Regions from separate parts of the Sutcliffiella horikoshii genome, predicted to be linked through region 2. Evidence: riboswitches for the same ligand, from Rfam matches in the RefSeq annotation. Region 2 holds a riboswitch; each other region holds the start of a gene.
The links. Region 2 has a riboswitch for thiamine pyrophosphate ahead of tenA (thiaminase II). Riboswitches for the same ligand answer to the same signal wherever they lie in the genome.
Positions count from the first base shown of each region.

Region 1: linked by a shared signal. The riboswitch ahead of tenA (thiaminase II) and the one ahead of tenA (thiaminase II) in region 2 are both predicted to bind thiamine pyrophosphate.
Region 3: linked by a shared signal. The riboswitch ahead of thiT (energy-coupled thiamine transporter ThiT) and the one ahead of tenA (thiaminase II) in region 2 are both predicted to bind thiamine pyrophosphate.

Region 1 covers NZ_CP082918.1:546,098-553,344, forward strand. The annotation lists gene K7887_RS02960 (hypothetical protein) at 118-552, opposite strand; gene K7887_RS02965 (MBL fold metallo-hydrolase) at 741-1,577, shown strand; gene K7887_RS02970 (zinc-dependent alcohol dehydrogenase) at 1,593-2,726, shown strand; TPP riboswitch at 2,894-2,997, shown strand; gene tenA (thiaminase II) at 3,126-3,815, shown strand; gene K7887_RS02980 (PadR family transcriptional regulator) at 4,256-4,549, shown strand; gene K7887_RS02985 (DUF2812 domain-containing protein) at 4,546-5,739, shown strand; gene K7887_RS02990 (hypothetical protein) at 5,833-6,318, opposite strand; gene K7887_RS02995 (helix-turn-helix transcriptional regulator) at 6,318-6,524, opposite strand; gene K7887_RS03000 (DUF6429 family protein) at 6,789-7,034, shown strand.
Region 2 covers NZ_CP082918.1:1,148,812-1,156,058, forward strand. The annotation lists gene K7887_RS05950 (transglycosylase domain-containing protein) at 1-890, shown strand, start outside; gene K7887_RS05955 (VLRF1 family aeRF1-type release factor) at 997-1,803, shown strand; gene K7887_RS05960 (SDR family oxidoreductase) at 2,086-3,066, opposite strand; gene K7887_RS05965 (MFS transporter) at 3,252-4,532, shown strand; TPP riboswitch at 4,607-4,713, shown strand; gene tenA (thiaminase II) at 4,817-5,500, shown strand; gene K7887_RS05975 (ECF transporter S component) at 5,512-6,093, shown strand; gene K7887_RS05980 (ABC transporter ATP-binding protein) at 6,105-7,247, shown strand, end outside.
Region 3 covers NZ_CP082918.1:3,444,864-3,452,110, forward strand. The annotation lists rRNA gene K7887_RS17670 (23S ribosomal RNA) at 1-360, opposite strand, end outside; rRNA gene K7887_RS17675 (16S ribosomal RNA) at 585-2,136, opposite strand; TPP riboswitch at 2,542-2,643, shown strand; gene thiT (energy-coupled thiamine transporter ThiT) at 2,706-3,293, shown strand; gene K7887_RS17685 (hypothetical protein) at 3,395-3,577, shown strand; gene K7887_RS17690 (DMT family transporter) at 3,618-4,499, opposite strand; gene K7887_RS17695 (MgtC/SapB family protein) at 4,624-5,325, shown strand; tRNA gene K7887_RS17700 (tRNA-Ala) at 5,388-5,459, shown strand; gene K7887_RS17705 (ChaB family protein) at 5,586-5,783, opposite strand; gene K7887_RS17710 (N-acetylmuramoyl-L-alanine amidase) at 5,911-6,606, shown strand; gene K7887_RS17715 (TRM11 family SAM-dependent methyltransferase) at 6,649-7,247, opposite strand, start outside.

The DNA of each region.
Region 1 (7,247 bases), 600 kb from region 2:
TTCTCACCTTGAACTACATTTTCTCCATTTAAGTAAACTACCATAGAGTCATTCTCTTCATCAGAATACACATGTGCGCCGTTTTCTTCCTTTGCGTTTTGATGGTCATATCAAAACCTATATAAATGCTAAAAGAAAAGCAATCCCCCAACTCCCAACAAAAAAGATCAAACTAGAAATGAAATATAAACTCATTTCAGGGGAACTCGCGGCTTCATATTGATGTTCATAATGGTTATTGGTAAGAAACTTTGCGATGGTTCCTTGAGAGTTTGTGCTGGCTTTACTTGTGATACCGGTGATCCAACCTAACCCAAACAGACACAGGCTGGAGATGAATATAGTATCAATGAATTTCCAGTTTCCGAGTAAACTGATGGCATAAGTTCCGCCTATCATTAATGAAAGCAAGATAACAATGATTGTGGTATTAAGGTATTTAGGGTTTATACGTTTTTGTAAAGCCTTGCCGATAAAGTCGATTGAAAAAGCTGCTAGCGTAAAAAGGATTAAAAGAATAATCGTAAAAGCCACACTATAGTAATAATTCATTCCCCCACCTCCTAAGTAACTTCACATCGGTATATCTCTATTACGTTTAGAATGGAGTAAAGTTCCAGTACTTAAAGAAAAATGGGACATCGTGCCTGTCCCCTCGACTCCCCTCTCCAAAAAAAATGTTTATCCCCCATCCCCTTAACAAATACTATCCACGTACATACAGGATAGGAGTGTTTAAGATGTCTCAAGATATGAACTATAGCGATGACAATAAATTTATCCCGGTGACCTCGATTTCGGCACATAGTGGGAAACATGTCACCTTGGATTTGTATTACTACACGAACCAAGTGGTGAATATTTGCATCTACGGAAACTCGGAGGACTGGGTGTTGATTGATACAGGAATGCCGAAGTCCGCAAGAGAGATTCTTTCTGTGGTGGAGAACCATTTAGGGAAAGGTGCCCGCCCGAAAGCAATCATTTTGACGCACGGTCATTTTGATCATGTCGGGGCGTCGGTGGAGCTGGTGCGGCATTGGGAGGTTCCGGTGTATGCGCATGAGCTGGAGCTTCCGTACCTGACCGGAAAAAGCGATTATCCTGAGCCGGATCCGAGTGTAGAAGGGGGCCTCGTTGCGAAAGTGTCCTCCTATTTTCCCAACGAAACAACCGATCTCAGCGGGCATGTCCATGCACTCCCTGCTGACGGTACTGTACCGGGTATGGAAGGCTGGCGCTGGATTCACACGCCAGGTCACTCGCCGGGACATGTCTCTCTGTTTCGCGAGTCAGACCGCACCCTCATCGCAGGGGATGCGTTTGTCACAGTAAGGCAGGACTCGCTGTATAAAGTGCTTGTCCAACAACAGGAAGTCTGCGGGCCGCCGCGGTATTTTACAACGGATTGGCACGCGGCATGGGAATCAGTGAAAAAAATGGAAGCGTTAAAGCCGCAAGTTGCCGTCACTGGTCATGGGCCGGCCATGGAAGGTGAGGAACTGGCCCAAGGACTCACTAAACTTGTACAAAATTTTGAATCAATCGCTATTCCGGACTACGGAAAATATGTATAACAAAAGGAGAACATCATGAAAGCAGTCACCTACCAAGGGAAAAACACAGTAGTGGTAAAAAAAGTAGAAGCACCAAAAATTCAGGACCGTGAAGACGTCATTATCAGGATAACTTCGACTGCCATCTGTGGATCGGATCTTCATCTATACCAAGGGAATTTCCCATTACCGATCGGCTATATCATCGGGCACGAACCAATGGGGATTGTGGAGGAAGTGGGACCGGACGTGACAAAGGTGAAAAAGGGTGACCGCGTTGTCATCCCATTTACCGTCGCTTGCGGAAGATGCCATTACTGCGAACACGAGCTGGAAAGTCAATGTGATAACTCCAACCCGCACTATGACTCCGGAGGATATTTCGGCTACTCCGAAAAATTCGGAAATCATCCTGGCGGACAGGCAGAATACCTGCGCGTCCCGTTTGGCAACTTTACCCCATTTGTCATCCCGGAGGACTGCGAGCTGGAGGATGAATCACTCCTCCTCTTATCGGACGTCTTGCCAACTGCCTACTGGAGCGTGGTGAATGCAGGTGTGAAAGAGGGAGACACGGTCATTGTCCTAGGCTGCGGACCTGTAGGACTCATGGCCCAGCAATTCGCCTGGCAAAAAGGTGCCAAACGAGTCATCGCCGTCGATTACATTGGCAACAGGCTACAGCACTCCAAGCAACACATGCAAACAGAAGTCTTCGATTTCACCAAATATGACGACATGGGCGAAACCCTCAAGGAAGTGACAAAAGGCGGAGCCGACGTTGTCATCGACTGCGTCGGGATGGACGGGAAAAAGTCCCCGCTAGAATGGGTCGAGCAAAAAATGAAACTTCAAGGCGGAACACTTGGCCCGATCCAAATTGCCACCAAAGCCGTGCGAAAAGCAGGTACGTTACAGATTACAGGTGTGTATGGCGGATTGTACAATATGTTCCCGCTAGGACCGTTTTTCACCAGGAACATCAATATAAGAATGGGACAGGCCCCAGCTCGTCATTTTATGCCACACCTGTATGATCAAATTAAGAGTGGGAAACTTGATCCGACCAAAATCATTACACATAAAATGTCCTTGGATGAGGCAGCGCATGGATACGACATATTTAACAAAAAAGAAGATGACTGTATTAAGGTGATTTTGAAGCCATGATTGGGTCCGTTAAAGCGAGGGGGCAATATAATGTACCCCTCGTAAAGGACAAGTTGATTAAGGGTCAAGTAGCAGCTGGTACTTCGACCGACTTAGTTCAAGGTCCCTGTCTTCAAAATATAAAACGCTTGGAATAAATAACTATATATTGTAATATATTCATATAGAATATCCACTAGGGGAGCCAATAGGCTGAGACGGAGCTTTACGCGACGGACCCTTTGAACCTGATCTGGGTGATACCAGCGGAGGAAAGTGGTGCATTGAGTTTAGTACGTACATATTCTCATGCTCCTCTTTCCCATGGAAGAGGAGCTTTTTTCGTTAAAATAGCTAGGCTTGCTTCTTCTTTGGGAAAAGGTGGGTATTCTCCTAATTAATTTTGAGGAGGAATACGACATGAAGTTTTCAGAGCAGTTACGAAGAGAGGCAGATCCCATTTTTCAGGCGATTTTTGAACATCCGTTTGTAAAAGGGATCGGGGGAGGAAATGTACCAAAAGAGGCACTTATTCATTATGTAGAGCAAGATTTTGAGTATCTATCAACTTTTTGCAGAATTTATGGTCTGGCTGTTTCTAAATGCACCGACCGGGAAGATATGGCATTTTTTCAACAACAAATAGGGTTTGTGTTAAATTCTGAGGTGCATCCACACAATAATTTTTGTGAAGTAGCTGGCGTGCGTTATGAGGAATTACAAAAAGCACCACTTGCTCCGACTGCCCACCACTATACACGGCATATGATGGAAGCGGCAGCAAACGGGACACTAGGCGAAACACTTGCTGCCCTTGCCCCTTGCCCTTGGACATATTGGGAAATTGGGAAAAAGCTTATTCAAGAAGTGAAGCCAACACCTGATCATCCTTTTTATGAATGGATCATGTTTTACGGAAACGAGGAAGTGACTTCGATCACACAAGTGTTCATGGACAAAATTGATGCTTGTGCATCAACAGCAGGTGAAGAAGAAAAACAACGTATGCGAGACCATTTTATAACGAGCACACAATTAGAACACCAATTTTGGACAATGGCTTATACGCAGGAAAAGTGGCCTGTTGCTTTGGATCGGGTTAGAGTTTAGTAGATAGTTTAGTAACATTAGGGTACAGTAAAGGTCCTATGACCGGCTAGTATAATTTTTTGAATGAGAGAGGTTTGAAAAATGCAGGTGATCATAATGATTACCTGCATTTTTTTATTTTTTAGTACTTTCATAGAATAATAAAAATTAAACAAACGTTTGTAGAAACTGAAATTCATCATTGTAACAAAAGTTCTAAAAACCATTCGACAAACCTCAACCATTTTTGCATGCTATTTTAAAATATCTTCTAGCTATCCACAAAAGCTAAACCACTAAAAACTGGGCCACCGTGCCTGTCCCCTCCACCCAAAATCCCCTTGCATAAATATGTCGCACCGTGATATAGTCAAACTACGACATATGTCACAACGCGACACACTTGAAAGATAGAGGTGACCATATTGGATCTATCCAAAATCATAAAAAAATACATACCCATGACTGAAACCGCATTCTACATATTGCTGTCATTGACAGAACCGCGCCATGGCTATGGAATCATCAAACACGTCGAAGAAATCTCTAACGGTCGTATCCGCCTGGGCTCTGGAACCATTTACGGAACGCTGACGAAAATGCAAAAGGATGGAGTTATCACCGTGTTTGCGGATGCCGAGCGGAAAACGGTGTACGAAATCACCGATAGCGGCAAAGAGCTGATTACCGCAGAAATCGAGCGATTGAAGGAGCTTCACGGAAACGCATTGAAGTACGAGGGGGAATTCCTATGAAAACAATCATCAAACCATTATGGAGCTACGATGTACAGAAAACCGAACAATTGCTTACCGACCAGGCAAAAGCAGGCTATCACCTAACACAGCTTAACCGCTTCAAACGCCGCTTCACTTTCGAAAAGGGCAACCCAAAAGACGTAACCTACCGAATCGGCTACGACAAAATAAAACCCGCAACCCTTTCCAACACCATGCGCAATGACGGCTGGGAAAAAGTCACCCAAAGTGGCAAGTGGTATGTGATCGCAAACGAGAAACCGCAGGCAGAAGTGACTACTTCCACAAGTCGCGACGCCATCATCAAACGAAACAACTATATCTTTTATGCATTCATGGCCATACTCATCTACATAACCGGTGCAATGCTGGTAAACATAGCCCTCTTCTCCACCGTCTTTTTTGCAAGTGACGGAAACGTGGAAGTAGTGGAAAGTCCACTCTGGATCATCACCTACACCGGCTCAGCCCTAAGTACCGCTTTCTACTTTTTTATGATCTACTCTGTTTGGAAAATAAAGAAAACAAACAAATCCCTGTCACAAGAGAACCAAACAACATATTCGTCCCAACACACCCTAGATAAGAAAAACCTTACGAAAGCAGAAGAAAAACAACTAAAACGAGATGGACTAATCATTAAACGCCGCAAATTCGGCTGGATGTACTCGCCTGATAAACTGGAAAAGTGGCTAGAGCAACACGCAGCAGAAGGAAATCGCCTCCACCGCGTCAGCAAACTTGGCACCACCTTCTATTTCCGAGAAGGCGAGCCACAACATATCAAATACAGCGCAGACTACCAAAATCTATCGAATGATAGTTATTTCGAGATTCATAGACAAGCAGGTTGGAAGGATATATTCAGCTCCAAGGGTGCCATCCAAAAATGGACCATCTGGAGCAAGGAATACGAAGAAGGCGAAACACCACCAGCCTTGTACAGCGACAAAACGCACAAGCTCAAGCAAGCAAAGAAAGTCGCCTTCTCTTATACCGTGATCTTCCTACCGATGGTTCTAATGTATATGTTCATCGCCAGCATAAACATAGGCTTTCTGTTTCGAAAAGAAGAGGCGTGGACGTTACATGATACCAATACCATTATGTTTTTCCTTTGTATTCTCGTGTTCGGTACATTCATCACAAAGACTTGGATGTATTACTTTAGGCTGCGGAGAGCTTGAAGGTAGATGAAGCAATAATAAAATGACCATTAGAACCCCACGGTTTTAATGGTCATTTTCATAGATGTCCTACAAAGAACTATTGCTTTTTCATCAAAAATCTTCACTGCTTTTGTCCGGTGTCAATGCAAATATAATCCCAATGGTGTTTGGTGGAACGCTGGCAAGCAGGAACCACCAGTTGCCGGTAGTAATAGATAGGATTCCAAAACAAATAACGGACAAGGCCACAATGAAAATACCGAATTTGACTTTAGAGGGCTTCAACGGCTCCGACATATTCATATTGATGGACAAGATCATGCCTGTAAATCCCCAGCTCGTCATGTGAACAACCATAATGACAGCAAGAACGATGGCGGGCCTTAACTCCATACCGAACATGATCAACGTAAATAATAAATAAATGGAAGCAAGGGTGAAGAACCAAGAAATGGACCGGGCCTTTTGCCAAATATGGTCATGCAGTTCATCCAATCCACGCTGCTTTTTGGCCATACGGCGGCCAAACCACCAAGCTAATATACCTATCACAGCTCCTCCATATAATCCTACCAACCCACCAATTTGTACCTCCATTATTCTTCTCCCCCTTCTTCTAAAATAAAGACCTCTTCAATGATGCAATCGAATACCTTTGAAATGTTATATGCTAGTTCAAGTGATGGATTGTACTTTCCCGATTCAATCGCAATGATGGACTGTCTCGAGACGCCTACCTTTACGGCTAGGTCCTCTTGGGTCATCTTCGCAGCTTTGCGCAGATCTTTAATCCGATTTTTCAACTTTTCCACACCTCAATTATTTTTGTAAAGCTAGCTTTACAATCGGTTGTAAGTAAAGCGTACTTTACATTTGGTGAAATGTCAAGCATGCTTTACAAAATAGGTTGTGGGGACAGGTTCCTCGACCCATTTTTGGGGGAGTCGGAGTCGTGGCGGTAACGGGATAGGTACCGTTACTGACCATTATGGAGAGAGAGGATAGTTTATCAACAATTCGAAAAAGGATACAATTAAGTTATAAAAATAAAAAGGATTTGATTAGTTATGGAAGAAAGAATCAAGGAGTTAACACTTTTATTACTGTACCTAACATCATGGGAAGAAAAGAATATTCCAGGAGAAATGCGACGAAGTTGGAAAGGATACGATTTCGATATATTAAACCAATTAAGCGAACAGGATTTTCTTCATGGCGGAAACCGTTCGAAATCCGTATATCTAACAGAAGAGGGTATAGAAGAAGCGAAAAAACTAGCTCAAAAGTATATTGGACAATTAGACAGCAACTAAAAAACAGTGGCGAAGGAATTTACCTTCGCCACTGCCTACGTGTAACTCATAGACCGGCCTCTCTACTCCCTCGATAGAACCACCTTAAAAACAGAACGAAATATAAACACTACCACTAAAATAACAACTCCAGTCAATACAATCGCGTAATTCATCCCAATAGGGTTAAACCAAGACCCATTTGGAGGAGTGATAAACGCCGCCCCCAACCAA
Region 2 (7,247 bases):
CCCCTACTGAATTTGGTGATTACAAGCCACAAAATCATACGTTGGATTTCCGTGGTGAAGTTTCTATGTATGATGCAGTGTTGAATTCTTATAACATTCCTGCGGTTTCCCTGCTGTATGATATGGGGATTCAAAAAGGCATGGACGCAGCGAAAAAGCTATACTTGCCGGTGGATGAAAAAGAAGATCGTACGCTCGGAAATATAGCATTGGGCGGATTTCATGGCGTTTCCCCGAAACATATGGCCGAAGCGTACTCCGTCTATGCAAACAACGGGGAAATTATTGAATCGCATGGAATCGTTAAGATAGAAACAGTAACAGGAAAAGAAGTGGCTTCTTTTGAGGAAGAAAAGGAACGTGTCTTTTCCGAAGAAGCTGTTCAAAAAATGAACTTTATGCTCAAAGGCGTTGTCGAAGAAGGAAGTGGGAAGAACGCAATCATTGATGGACGGGAAGTTGCCGGAAAAACAGGTTCTACTCAAACAGCTGATAATAACCATGGCGCCACTTCCAATCAGTGGTTTGTTGGTTTCACTCCCCAAATTGTTGGGGCATTCTGGATTGGGTTTGATAAAGAATCTGCTGACAACGTTCTTCCAATCATCTCTGGTGCGGGAAGCCCTTCAGCGAAAGTCTTCCAACAGGTTGTAAGTGAAGCACTTGAAGGAGAGCCGGTAGAATCGCTCAACCTTCCAGCAAGCTTGCAGAAAAAGAAAGATTTTGCGAAGAAGGAAGAGAAAAAGCAGGCGCAAGAGCAGCAAAGCAAAAAAGAGCAAAAGAAGAAAGATGAAAAGAAAAGAGAAGAGAATAAGAAAAAAGAAAATAAGAAAAAGGAAGAAAAAGAGAAAGAGCGTGGCAAGAAGAAAGACCGAGATGACGATGACTAACAGTAACCACCTTCCCCTAATAAATGAGGAAGGTGGTTTTTATATGTTTAGACCATTCAATTTTGTGATAAAGACTATTAAACCAAAAGTTTAATGGAGGGATTTTGTGACCTATCATAAGACGATGGAGAAACTTTCAAACATGAGATTTACTAAACCAGACAAGGTACTAAGCTTATATTTGCACACCGATCGCAGTCATCCAGACCAGCAAGGTGGCGAATGGAAGATAGCATTGAAGAATGGGTTCAATCGATTAGAGGAATATATAGAAGCTAGCAGTATGGAAGAGTTAAAGAGATTGCGTTCCATTCGTGAGAATGTTGAAAAGTATGTAGAAGGTATGGAACGGAAAATGCCGAGAGGCCTAATCATCTTTGCATCTGCTGATAGCGGACTATGGGAGACTTTTGAATTACAGGTCTCTGTGCCGACCAACTTTTATTGGGAGGAATATCCTGTACTCGATGAGCTTCAAAAAATGTATCAGGCATACCCTTTAACTGGGTTTGTTCTTATGCAACAGAATGAAATCAAAATTCTTACATCAATTTTTGCCCTGTTAGAAGAAAGTGAGTCGATGGAATTTGATTTGGAAATAGATGATTGGAGAATGCATCAAGGTCCATCACATCACAGTTCTAGTATGGGAAGCGGAGCCATTAAAACGGCGAGCCAGGTGGACCATTACGAAGATCGCATCAATGCGAATCAGAAGAGGTGGGTAAAGAGCCTTGGCAGCAAGCTTGATAAAAAGGCAGCGGATAAGCAGTGGGAGAAAATAATATTAGTTGGAGATAAAGGAGAAGCAGAATTGCTGGAAGGATATATGAATAAAAAGGTGGACGCCATTATTCAGAAGAACCTTTTAAACGAAAATGAGAATACTGTATTAGAGAAGTTATTAGCTTAACTTTTGGTAAAGCCCCCTAATCATAAAGGGGGCTTTCATTATGGTCCCTGGAGCTATATAACAGGATATTCCGCTTCATATATTGGTTCTGTGTAGTACGGAGGGCGCGGTCCAATTTTGGGCATGGGCCATTTATTTGGTTGGTAAACCATTTGGACTTTTGTATCCGATTGATTGATTAACAATAGTTTGACTTCAGGGTTAAATTCGTAGCTCAAAAGGATTCACTCCTTAGAAATATTTGATCAAAGTGAGGTTTAGAGAAACATCTCTATTCCTCTATCAAGAAGCCGTAAACTCTCCTCCATTTACATGCAGGACTTGCCCTGTAACGAATCGGGAGTCATCTGATGCGAGATAAACATAAGTGGGGGCTAATTCAAATGGTTGAGCTGCCCGCTTCATGGGGTTATATGCACCAAACACTGCTACTTGATCGGAAGAAAAACTTGCAGGAATTAGTGGTGTCCAAGTTCTTCCAGGTGCGACGGCATTTACGCGGATACCTTGGTCAACGATACTATTGGCAAGCGCACGTGTAAACCCGACATTCGCTGCCTTGGTAGCAGTATAATCAATCAACTGTTTTTCCCCCGCATAAGCGACTACGGAGGCGGTATTAATGATGGAACTGCCGGTTTTTAAGTAAGGCAATGCAGCTCTGGTTGTATAGAAATGGGAATAAATATTCACCTTAAACGTGTCGTCAAACTGTTCATCGGTTATATCAAGCAAACTTAGTTGTTGGAATTGTATTCCCACATGATTCACCAGAATATCCAACTTTCCGAAAGCTTGGATTGTTTGTTCTACAATTGCCACACATTGTTTCTTCTCTCTTAAATCCCCAGGCATAAGGATACATCGTTGCCCCAGCTCTTCAATCCGAGATTTTGTTCGGTTCGCATCTTCATGTTCATCAAGATAGGAGATGGCTAGATCTGCACCTTCTTTTGCATAAGAAATCGCTGTCGCTGCACCTATCCCGCTATCCCCGGCAGTAATGAGTGCAACCTTTCCCTTCAGCTTTCCACTGCCCTTATAATTTGGATTTTCAATAATGGGCTTTGGAACCATATATTTTTCCAAACCAGGCTGCTGTAACTGTCGCTGTTCCGGAAAGTTGATTGGTATTTCTTGATATTTTGTTATTTTTCCATAATTAGGGTATAAGGGGTAGGGCTCTTTTTGTTTATTCGATTCAAACCAATCTTGAAACTGTCTCAGCTCCTCCATATGCCGCTGCTTGTCAAATGAGTCCATATAAAACCTCCTTTAATCTTTCTATGCACAACTACATGTATATTTCAGTGATAACTTGGGTTATGCAATTGTTTTGTTGCTTGTTCTCCATCTCCAGACCGAGAAAAATAGAACCGACAGTCGGTTACGGGCAATTTCTAAAGAAGTTAAACTTATTTTAGATAATGAATAGTGGAGGACAAGTGATGAAAAATATGATTGCCATATTCAAGAAACCGAATTACAGTTTGCTGTTCTGGTCGTCTTTTACGTCGACAATGGGAAGTATCGTTGGTATCGCAGCTCTGATGCTGTATTTGTTGGACAGATATTCAGATCAGCCATTTTATGCAGCATTGACGGAATTAATGTATTCTTTGCCTACACTTGCTGTCTTCTTTCTGGTAGGAGTACTAGCAGATAGAATGGATCGACAGAAGATTGCTGTTTACAGTGATCTGATTTGTGCCATTTTGTCGTTGGCACTTATGGGGGCTATATATATTGATTGGATGCCGCTCGTATTCGGGTTGTTGTTCTTAAGAAGTGCTGTATCGAAATTTTTCCATCCTGCCCAGGCTGCAATCATCCAAGGAATCCTTACAAAGGATGAATATACAGTGGCAGCAGGACTAAATCAGATGACAAGCAGTTTGTTCATGCTGTTTGGCAATGCGTTAGGAATTTTTATCTACTGGACGGTAGGCCTTCAAGGTGCTATATTTGTATGCTTTGTCACTTATATGGTGAGCGCTGTTTTAATTAGGGCTTGTAAATTGGAAGAAGAGGTGGTCCTTCCGAATGGCCGACACAAATGGACGCAACTTAATGTCAGGTTTGTAGCGAATGATTTTAAAGATGGAATGCTTTATATTATAAAAAATCCTTTGTTGGTCTACCTTATCATTGGTTTCTTTGTTTTTGGGATCGTAAACGGGGGGCTTTCCGTCATGCCGGCATATATACTTAAATACAAACTTGCTCCAACAGACTACGAGCAGTTCATGATGGTGATGGGAGTAGTATTTGGCATCTCGGTTTTGATTGGAAGCATTATTGCCTCGATGATGGCGAAGAAGCTGAAACTATATCAAATGGTCATCATTGGTTTGGGTGTCTCTGGTGCTTTTGTCGTGGCTAGTGGATATAGCCCGGATATGTATTACTATTTGGCATTCACTGCTTTAATTGGTCTTGGCCTGCCTTTTGTCAACATTGGAATTGGGGGATGGCTGCCTAGGATTGTAGATCCTAAAATGATGGGCAGGGTACAGGGCTGGATTACGCCATTGATGATGTTGTCTCAGTCTATTACTCTCGGAGTCATTGCGTTGACTTTTCAAAAAATCCTTTCAGTGGAAGGGCTTCACCTTCTTGTAGGCGGCTGCTTATTGTTTGTTGGGGTTTTCTATATGTTCACCTTGCCTAAACACGCTACAGAAGAGGAAGAGTCAGCGGAAGGATTGGAAAATTCCGCTTCTGTGTAAAATTATTCTTTGACAAAATAGAAAAAGCAAATTAACATAGGTATCAGAAATTGCTTTCCGACAACTATATACGAATCTACCACTAGGGGTGCCTTTATAAGGCTGAGATTGAAGTGTGACTTCAAGACTCTTAGAACCTGATCTGGTTAACACCAGCGTAGGGAAGTGGGGTCGAGACACTTTTCATTTAAAAGTTCAGCTGTATTAGTGTATTCACCACCTTCTTTGCGCAAGCGAGGAAGGTGGTTTTTTGCATTTACTAACATTTTTAGGAGGAATGGAGAATGAAATTTTCACAGTTGGTAAGAGAGAAAGCGGATTACATTTGGGAGGCGAGCTTCCATCACCCATTTGTAAAAGGGATAGCAGATGGAACTTTATCATTGGAGTCGTTTAAATATTATGTACTGCAGGATGCCTATTATTTAAGCCATTTTGCAAAAGTTCAAGCATATGCCGGAGCAAAGGCTTTTGATTTACAAACGACAGCAAGACTAGCAGCACATGCACAAGGTACATATGAAGCGGAATTATCCTTGCACGAAAATTTTTCAAAACGCCTTGGGGTGACAGAGGCAGAGAAGGCGGCATTCCAGGCAGCTCCGACCGCACACGCTTATACTTCCCATATGTATCGTGCTGTATTGACCGGTGGGTTGGGAGAAGTGATTGCAGCCCTGCTTCCTTGCTACTGGTTATATTATGAAATTGGTGAGAGATTAAAAGATTGCACTCCAGCGGAACCGATCTATCAAGAATGGATTGCAGCATATGGTGGAGAATGGTTCAAGGAGCTTGTGGAAGAGCAGATCAATAGATTGGATGAATTGGCAGACAAGGCAACCGAGGAAGAGAAAGCCAGAAGGCTTGAATATTTCATCATCAGCAGTCAGTATGAATATTCCTTCTGGGAAATGGCCTACACTTTGGAAAAGTGGCCGGTATCTGAAGCCGCAGTGAAGGCTTAGGGGGAATTAATATGAACAAAGGATTAAAGCTTACAGATATATTGGTGACGGTCATTATTGCATTGGTGTTTGGGGTTGTTTATAAAATTTGGGCCCCGGTTTATAACGTGCTAGCTCCATTCGGATTGCAGCTTCAAGAGCTGACATATGGCATGTGGTTCATTGCTGCAACGGTTGCTTATCTACTGATCAGAAAAGCCGGTGTCGCTTTTCTGGCGGAAGTGGCAGCCGCATCAGGTGAATTCTTGGTAGGGTCTGAATATGGATTGATGGTGTTGATATATGGTGTCGTACAAGGGCTTTTTGCTGAAATGGTATTCATGGCTTTCCGCTATAAGCGGTTTGATGTGCTTGTCGCATCTCTTGCAGGTGCCGCAGCAGGTGTAGGTTCGCTTCTATTGGACCTTTTTAGAGGATACCTGTTTGATTATGTATGGTGGAATGTCACATTGCTAATATCTTTCCGTTTGATCGGAGCGGTCCTTTTAGCGGGAGTACTTGCTTATGTTTTGGTAAAAGCGCTAGAGGCAACGGGAGTCACAAGTCTTTTAAGACCGGTGAGCAAGGAGGATTATGACTCCTTAAGGCAATAGGAGGTAAGAGAATGGAAACAATCATACGATTAGACCATTTAAGACTGAAATATCCAGGTGGCGATAAAATCTTTGAAGACTTATCCTTCGAGATTAGAAAAGGGGAAAAGGTATTGATCCTTGGCCCCTCCGGAAGCGGGAAATCGACTCTTATTCAAGTGTTGGCAGGACTCATTCCCAAAGTGGTGGAAGTGCCGATGATTGTGAAAGAGCAGCTTTTGCCCAATTCATGGGGATATGTCTTCCAAGACCCGGATGCACAGTTTTGTATGCCCTATGTGGATGAAGAACTTGCGTTTTTACTGGAAAACCTCGCCGTTCCAAGAGAGAAGATGGGAAGACGGATTGTAGAAGCCCTTGATTTGGTGGGGTTGGACTTACCGAATTTCCACATGAAAATCCAGCAACTCTCAGGAGGGATGAAGCAGCGGCTTGCCATTGCTTCTGTCCTCGCGATGGAGCCAGATGTACTCTTTTTGGATGAACCGACCGCGTTATTAGATCCAGAAGGTACCAGGGAAGTATGGGATACCATTAAGAAAGTGGCAGATGATAAAACCGTCATCATCGTGGAGCATAAAGTGGAGCAGCTGCTTGATTTTGTGGAAAGGATCATTGTGTTGGATGACGCTGGAAATATAATTGCTGATGGTAAGACGCAAGATGTCTTTAAAACCTCGCTTTCTCATTTAAACCAATATGGAATATGGTACCCAGGTGCTTGGGAGAATTATTTGAAAAACAGAAAACCCTTCTCCATGCTTAACATGGAGGCTGAAACGGTGTTAAAAGTAAACGGTTATTCAGGCTTTCGTGGGAAAGAGAAAAAGATTTATGTGGAGGAAGCGGAAATTCGTAAGGGAGAATGGATTTCCGTGGTAGGGGAAAATGGGGCTGGAAAAAGCACATTGCTGGAATCGTTAATGAAGTTGTTAAAGACAGAAGGAACCCTCGAAATTAATGGGGAAAAGGTCATAAATATCCCCACTGACAAGGTAACTTTCGTTTTCCAGAACCCTGAATTCCAATTTGTAACCAAATCTGTGGAAGCGGAAGTTGCTTATACACTGCGCCTAAAGAAAATGGACGAAGGATTGGTATTGGAAAAGGTAGAGGAAATGCTGAGACTTTTCCAATTGGACCACGTGCGTCAT
Region 3 (7,247 bases), 2.0 Mb from region 2:
CGGACCTTTCCAGATCGCTTCATTTACCCCGTTCCTTTGTAACTCCATGTTGAGTGTCCTACAACCCCAAGAGGCAAGCCTCTTGGTTTGGGCTAATTCCGTTTCGCTCGCCGCTACTCAGGAAATCGCGTTTGCTTTCTCTTCCTCCGGGTACTAAGATGTTTCAGTTCCCCGGGTCTGCCTTCCATACCCTATGTATTCAGATAAGGATACTGCTCCATTACGAGCAGTGGGTTTCCCCATTCGGAAATCTCCGGATCAAAGCTTACTTACAGCTCCCCGAAGCATATCGGTGTTAGTCCCGTCCTTCATCGGCTCCTAGTGCCAAGGCATCCACCGTGCGCCCTTAATAACTTAACCGTTGACCAATATGGTCATGTGTCGATATCAGCGATGATATCTATAAAGAAAATTACTAAGATGAACGATATTTTGTGAATATCTTGATATTAGTTACATTATCTAGTTTTCAAGGAACAACAGAGATAAATCGAATGATTTATCTGCGACAATTCATAAGAACTGTCATTTTTGAGAGAATGCTCTCTCAAAACTAAACAAAACAACAAGCGTACATTCCTTAGAAAGGAGGTGATCCAGCCGCACCTTCCGATACGGCTACCTTGTTACGACTTCACCCCAATCATCTGTCCCACCTTAGGCGGCTGGCTCCAAAAGGTTACCCCACCGACTTCGGGTGTTACAAACTCTCGTGGTGTGACGGGCGGTGTGTACAAGGCCCGGGAACGTATTCACCGCGGCATGCTGATCCGCGATTACTAGCGATTCCGGCTTCATGCAGGCGAGTTGCAGCCTGCAATCCGAACTGAGAACGGTTTTATGGGATTGGCTCGACCTCGCGGTTTTGCTGCCCTTTGTACCGTCCATTGTAGCACGTGTGTAGCCCAGGTCATAAGGGGCATGATGATTTGACGTCATCCCCACCTTCCTCCGGTTTGTCACCGGCAGTCACCTTAGAGTGCCCAACTGAATGCTGGCAACTAAGATCAAGGGTTGCGCTCGTTGCGGGACTTAACCCAACATCTCACGACACGAGCTGACGACAACCATGCACCACCTGTCACTCTGTCCCCCGAAGGGGAACGTCCTATCTCTAGGAGTGTCAGAGGATGTCAAGACCTGGTAAGGTTCTTCGCGTTGCTTCGAATTAAACCACATGCTCCACCGCTTGTGCGGGCCCCCGTCAATTCCTTTGAGTTTCAGTCTTGCGACCGTACTCCCCAGGCGGAGTGCTTAATGCGTTAGCTGCAGCACTAAAGGGCGGAAACCCTCTAACACTTAGCACTCATCGTTTACGGCGTGGACTACCAGGGTATCTAATCCTGTTTGCTCCCCACGCTTTCGCGCCTCAGTGTCAGTTACAGACCAGAAAGTCGCCTTCGCCACTGGTGTTCCTCCAAATCTCTACGCATTTCACCGCTACACTTGGAATTCCACTTTCCTCTTCTGCACTCAAGTCCCCCAGTTTCCAATGACCCTCCACGGTTGAGCCGTGGGCTTTCACATCAGACTTAAAGGACCACCTGCGCGCGCTTTACGCCCAATAATTCCGGACAACGCTTGCCACCTACGTATTACCGCGGCTGCTGGCACGTAGTTAGCCGTGGCTTTCTGGTTAGGTACCGTCAAGGTGCGAGCAGTTACTCTCGCACTTGTTCTTCCCTAACAACAGAGCTTTACGACCCGAAGGCCTTCATCGCTCACGCGGCGTTGCTCCATCAGACTTTCGTCCATTGTGGAAGATTCCCTACTGCTGCCTCCCGTAGGAGTCTGGGCCGTGTCTCAGTCCCAGTGTGGCCGATCACCCTCTCAGGTCGGCTACGCATCGTTGCCTTGGTGAGCCGTTACCTCACCAACTAGCTAATGCGCCGCGGGCCCATCTGTAAGTGATAGCCGAAACCATCTTTCAATAAAGAACCAGGAGGTTCCTTATATTATCCGGTATTAGCTCCGGTTTCCCGAAGTTATCCCAGTCTTACAGGCAGGTTGCCCACGTGTTACTCACCCGTCCGCCGCTGACCTTTCAAAAGCAAGCTTTTGAAAGGTCCGCTCGACTTGCATGTATTAGGCACGCCGCCAGCGTTCGTCCTGAGCCAGGATCAAACTCTCCAATAAAGAGTCTGAGCTTTTGCTCAAAATTTGCTAGCTTGTGTTACTTAAATCATTTTGCCAGTTCCGTAGAACCGACGTTATGACGCTGTTGTTTTGTTTAGTTTTCAAAGATCATTTTCTTACAAGATTCGCTCAAAAGCGACTTCCTAATCATAACAACTTGTCGTTTTAAAGTCAAGCTGTTTTTTGTTTTTTTGAAGTAGCATTTTCACATCTCATCACTGCCCTCGCAGCGACGAAATTAAATATACCACCTCTACAACTATATTGCAATACTTTTTTTCAATATTTTTGATAGAGGTTCTGTTAATGGAATATACACAACTTACTTCTTCTATTATAGTTTGCTTTTGAAAAAACTTGTCGTTTTCTTGTGGGTTATGTATGATGAAGGAAGACAATTGAATTCTTTTCCACGAGGGGGGCCTTAACGGCTGAGAGTGAACTTGATGTTCTGACCCTTTGAACCTGTTAGTTAGTACTATCGTAGGGATGTGGCGGATTTATTACTTATTTCATTTAAGCAATAAAGGGCCTCCTTTATTGCTTTTTTTATGTTAAGGGGGATATTCATGAAGAAGAATAACACATTATTTCTAGTTGAAGTTGCTATTTTTGGAGCTCTTGCTTACTTACTTGACTTATTGGCCGGGGTTTTATCTTTACAGATATGGCCACAAGGTGGCGCAATAACTATCTCAATGGTACCGGTATTTATCATGGCCTTTCGCTGGGGAATAAAAGGCGGAATATTATCTGGTTTTATTCTTGGTCTACTTCAGATAGTAACAGGTACCTTCTGGGGAATCGATCCAGTTCAAATTTTTCTGGATTATATAGTGGCATTTACTTCTCTAGGTTTTGCAGGAGTTGTAGCGAGTCAAGTTGCGACATCCGCTAAGAGAGATGAGATAAAAAAGCTTGTGATGTATGTAAGTATTGCCTCTTTTATAGGTTGCCTTCTAAGATTCTTGGCTCATTATACTGCTGGAATAATCTACTTTGACTATCTGGCACCAGAAGGGCAACCAGTATGGCTATATTCGTTGCTTTATAACGGCTCATTTATGTTACCGAGTTTTGTAATAGCCACAATCGTGACGGTACTCTTGATTAAAACAGTCCCTCGAATATTTACCTTTAATAATTCCGTTGCTTAAGCTGGCCTCTACGGCCAGCTTTTTTTTACGAGAAATTTACTAGAATGTTCTATTAAAGTCCCTCATACAATCTAGTAATAAGTGAAACAGGAGGATAAGATATGGATCTTGTAAAATACGCAGCATTTATTGTAGCATTACTGACTTCAATTGGCTTATTACTGTTTGCATATTTTGAGGGGTTGCGTATAAGTGATGAAGAAGGAAATGTACGCGGAGAAGGGTTCATTGTGAGCCTTTCACTAGGCATCTTTTTTGCAATGATGGCCACCAGACTCCAATGATTTATACATATAATAGATAAAGCCGACAATGTGTCGGCTTTTAGTTTTCATTTTTTTTACGATTATCTCTTAAGAAATAACCAACACTGAGCATCACAAGCAATCCTCCTGTGAATTGGGTCCATGTTACCATTTCGTTTAATACAAAATAAGCGAGTACTGCTGCACCAATCGGTTCAAATAAAATGCTCATGGAAATGACATTGGTGCTGATATATTTAACAGCCCAATTGAAAAAAGAGTGGCCCAGTAATGTTGGAATGATTGCAAGCATTAAGAACCAAAACCAATCTGTGGAAGAATATCCTGTTAGAGACTCCCCAGTTACTAGTACATAGAAAAGCAAAGTAATGCAACAAATCCCATAAACAATAAATGTATAAGTTATTAAAGACAGCCTTTTTCTGACATCTTGTCCGAACAACAGATATGCTGTCACAAGCGCACAGGCCACCAATGCCAATACATCTCCAAATAAAGCCATTCCGCTAATCTGAAAATCACCCCAACTGATGATTACACTACCGGCTATTGCCATCAATCCGCTTACAATAGCTTTTGTGCTGAGCCTTTCTTGGAAAAACAAATAAGTTCCAATAAACGCAAATAAAGGCTGGAGGGTTACGAGCACTGTTGAACTTGCTACACTGGTATAGTTTAAGGATTCAAACCATAGAATAAAATGAAACGCCAAGAATACACCTGCCAACGCAGAGAAGAGCCAATCCCTCTTCGAAATATCCTTTAATTCCCCAACATATTTATATAGAAATATGGGTAGTAGTAGTATTACGGAGAAAAACAACCGGTAGAAGGCTACCACTCCAGCAGGGGCATCCGCTAATTTCACGAAAATGGCGGATGTGGATACAGTAACTACTCCCACCGCGAGAGCCACGTATGGATTAAACCACTTATTCATTTGCCTTCACCCAAACTGTTAGTATTTTTTAATAACTTTCTAATTTTACAGAATATTGTTATAATTTACTAATAACTATTTTTATATAGAATATCATATCTTTTCTAGTTACAGGAGGGGCCTTATGGAATTGTTCATGGAATATTTTGATGAATACGATTTTATTGTAAAACTTGTTTTTGCTTCAATAGCTGGAATAATAATAGGGTTAGAACGCGAATTAAAAGGAAAACCACTCGGACTGAAAACCTGCGTAATCGTCTCCGTGATGGCATGTCTTCTAACCATCGTTTCTTATGAATCTGCTTTTCTCTATTCTAAGGAATACTCAAGACCGATGGATCCTGGACGAATTCCTTCATATGTTATTAGCGGTATTGGATTTTTAGGAGCAGGAGTAATTTTAAGAAGAAGTAACGAGGCTATTTCAGGACTGACAACAGCTGCCCTAGTATTGGCATCCGCTGCACTTGGAATTACTATTGGTGCAGGATTTTTTATTGAAGGAGCTTTTGGTGTCATTTTCATCATTCTTGGTGTGAAAATAATCCCTTCCCTATTTGATAAGATAGGGCCAAAGAAATTGAAGGAAAAAGAAATAAAAGTAAAAATCTTTATCGAAAAAGATATTGACCTGACTATGGTCATGAAAGAGATTCATCACAAAAATCTTTCTATAAAACGAGTGAAGGTTAAAGAGGAAAAAGATGATATCGTGCTTAATTGCATCATCACCACGAAGAAAAGCGTATATACGACAGATGTATATTATGAGCTAAAATCACTTACAGGTGTGATTCAAGCAGAAGTAGAAAACTTGGATTAAGACTTTATAAAAAAAACGTTTGCAAAAGAAAGAATTTTTGATAAAATAAATTCATTCTCACCGGGGCGGTAGTTCAGTGGGAGAATACTTCGCTGGCAGCGAAGGGGTCGTGGGTTCGAATCCCATCCGCTCCATATTAAAAGTGGCTGTTAAAAAGATCGGAATTGATCTTTTTAACAGCCTTTTTCTTATTGATTTCAAATCTGATTTAAGTTAACTAAATGCCTATTAATAAAAATTGACAAGGATTATCTCGAAATCTATTTCTTCTCCCAGTTATCATTATCATTTTTCTTGTACTTTTCCTTGACTGCACTCCATGCCACTTTATGTGCCGTTTCTTCTTTATCATACTGATCTGAGGCTGAATTGAATGCTTCCTTGTAGATTTCCTGGGCATGTTTAGGAAGATTATCCCTCACTCCATCCGGTAGTTCCTTTAGAGAATCATAAGGCATCTTAAACTCCTCCTTTATCAGTTTGTTTTTTAGAATACCCTTTCTTTAACCAATTAAACGAAAAAGGAGGATTTCGAGGCTCCAAAAAGAATTATTGTAAGAGAAGCTTGCATAAAGAGGAGAAAAGATGTTCAAACCTATCTATCTATTAATTTCTATATGTTTATTAATCGGGTGTTCAAAACCGACTGTTCAAACAGAAAGACACCTAGATCAGATCCCCCCTATAACAGAACCTATGGTCGTGGTTCCACCCGAACCATCAAGCTTAGATATGAGAGAATGGCTCCTCCCCAAGAAAAATTCAAGAGTACGAGGTGCCCCGATCACTCACGTCATGCTGCATTTTACAAACAATGCGCTCCGTGATCCACAGAACCCTTATGATATCGAGGAAGTCTACGCACTTTTTGAAGAGTATGAGGTTTCTGCTCATTATTTGATAGACAGGGAAGGAGAAATCTACCTTTTGGTCCCGGAAGAACGTGCAGCCTTTCATGCCGGAAAAGGGCATCTCTTAAACTATCAAGAGTATAAGAGTGGTTTGAATGACTATTCAATTGGGATAGAGTTGTTGGCTGTGGGGACTAGGGAAGAGATGCTTTCAATCATGCCAGCTGATGTATATGATTCCATTTCTCCTGCCGATATCGGGTACACGGATGCTCAGTATGCTTCATTGAAGGAGTTATTGGATGATATATTAAAACGTAATCCTTTAATCAAGAACGACCGGGAACATATCATTGGTCATGACGAATATGCTCCTGTCCGTAAAAGCGACCCTGGTGATTTGTTTGATTGGTCTAGAATAGGATATTAAATTCACAAAAAAGAGACCCGTTTAGTGGTCTCTTTTCAACTTTCATTCACATACTAATATCTCTCTTGTAAAATAGCCCTTTTGGGTTTCACAGCGATCAATTATGGTGAAACCAGCTTCCTGCACCATGTCATCCATCGTCTCGATGGTGATGACGACGACTTTCTTTGCGAAGCGGCGTGCATGCTTCAAAATGGATAATTGGTCTTCCGGAGTGGCATGGGTATAAAGATTGTACGGCATATCGATAACTGCCACATCATAGTTATCCTTTACTTCCGAGATTGGTCCTAGCGTGACATTACCTTTTAGGCCGAAATGTTCAATATTTTCCTTTGAACCGTCTACCACAAGCGGGTTAATGTCTCTTCCATCCATATCAACCCCCATCGATAATGCTTCAACAAGTACCGTTCCTATCCCGCAGCAAGGATCGATGGACTTTATTCCTTCAGGATCTGGGACGGCTATATTGGAGACAGCCCTTGCCACACGGGTACTTAAAGCGGTTGAATATTCCCTGGGCTTTTTTGTATGCTGAAGCCATATCGCTTCACTTTTCAAATAATGACCGAAATACCAGCGTTCACCCACAACCGCCATGCCGAAAATATGATCTGGTTGATGTACATCCGCCTCTC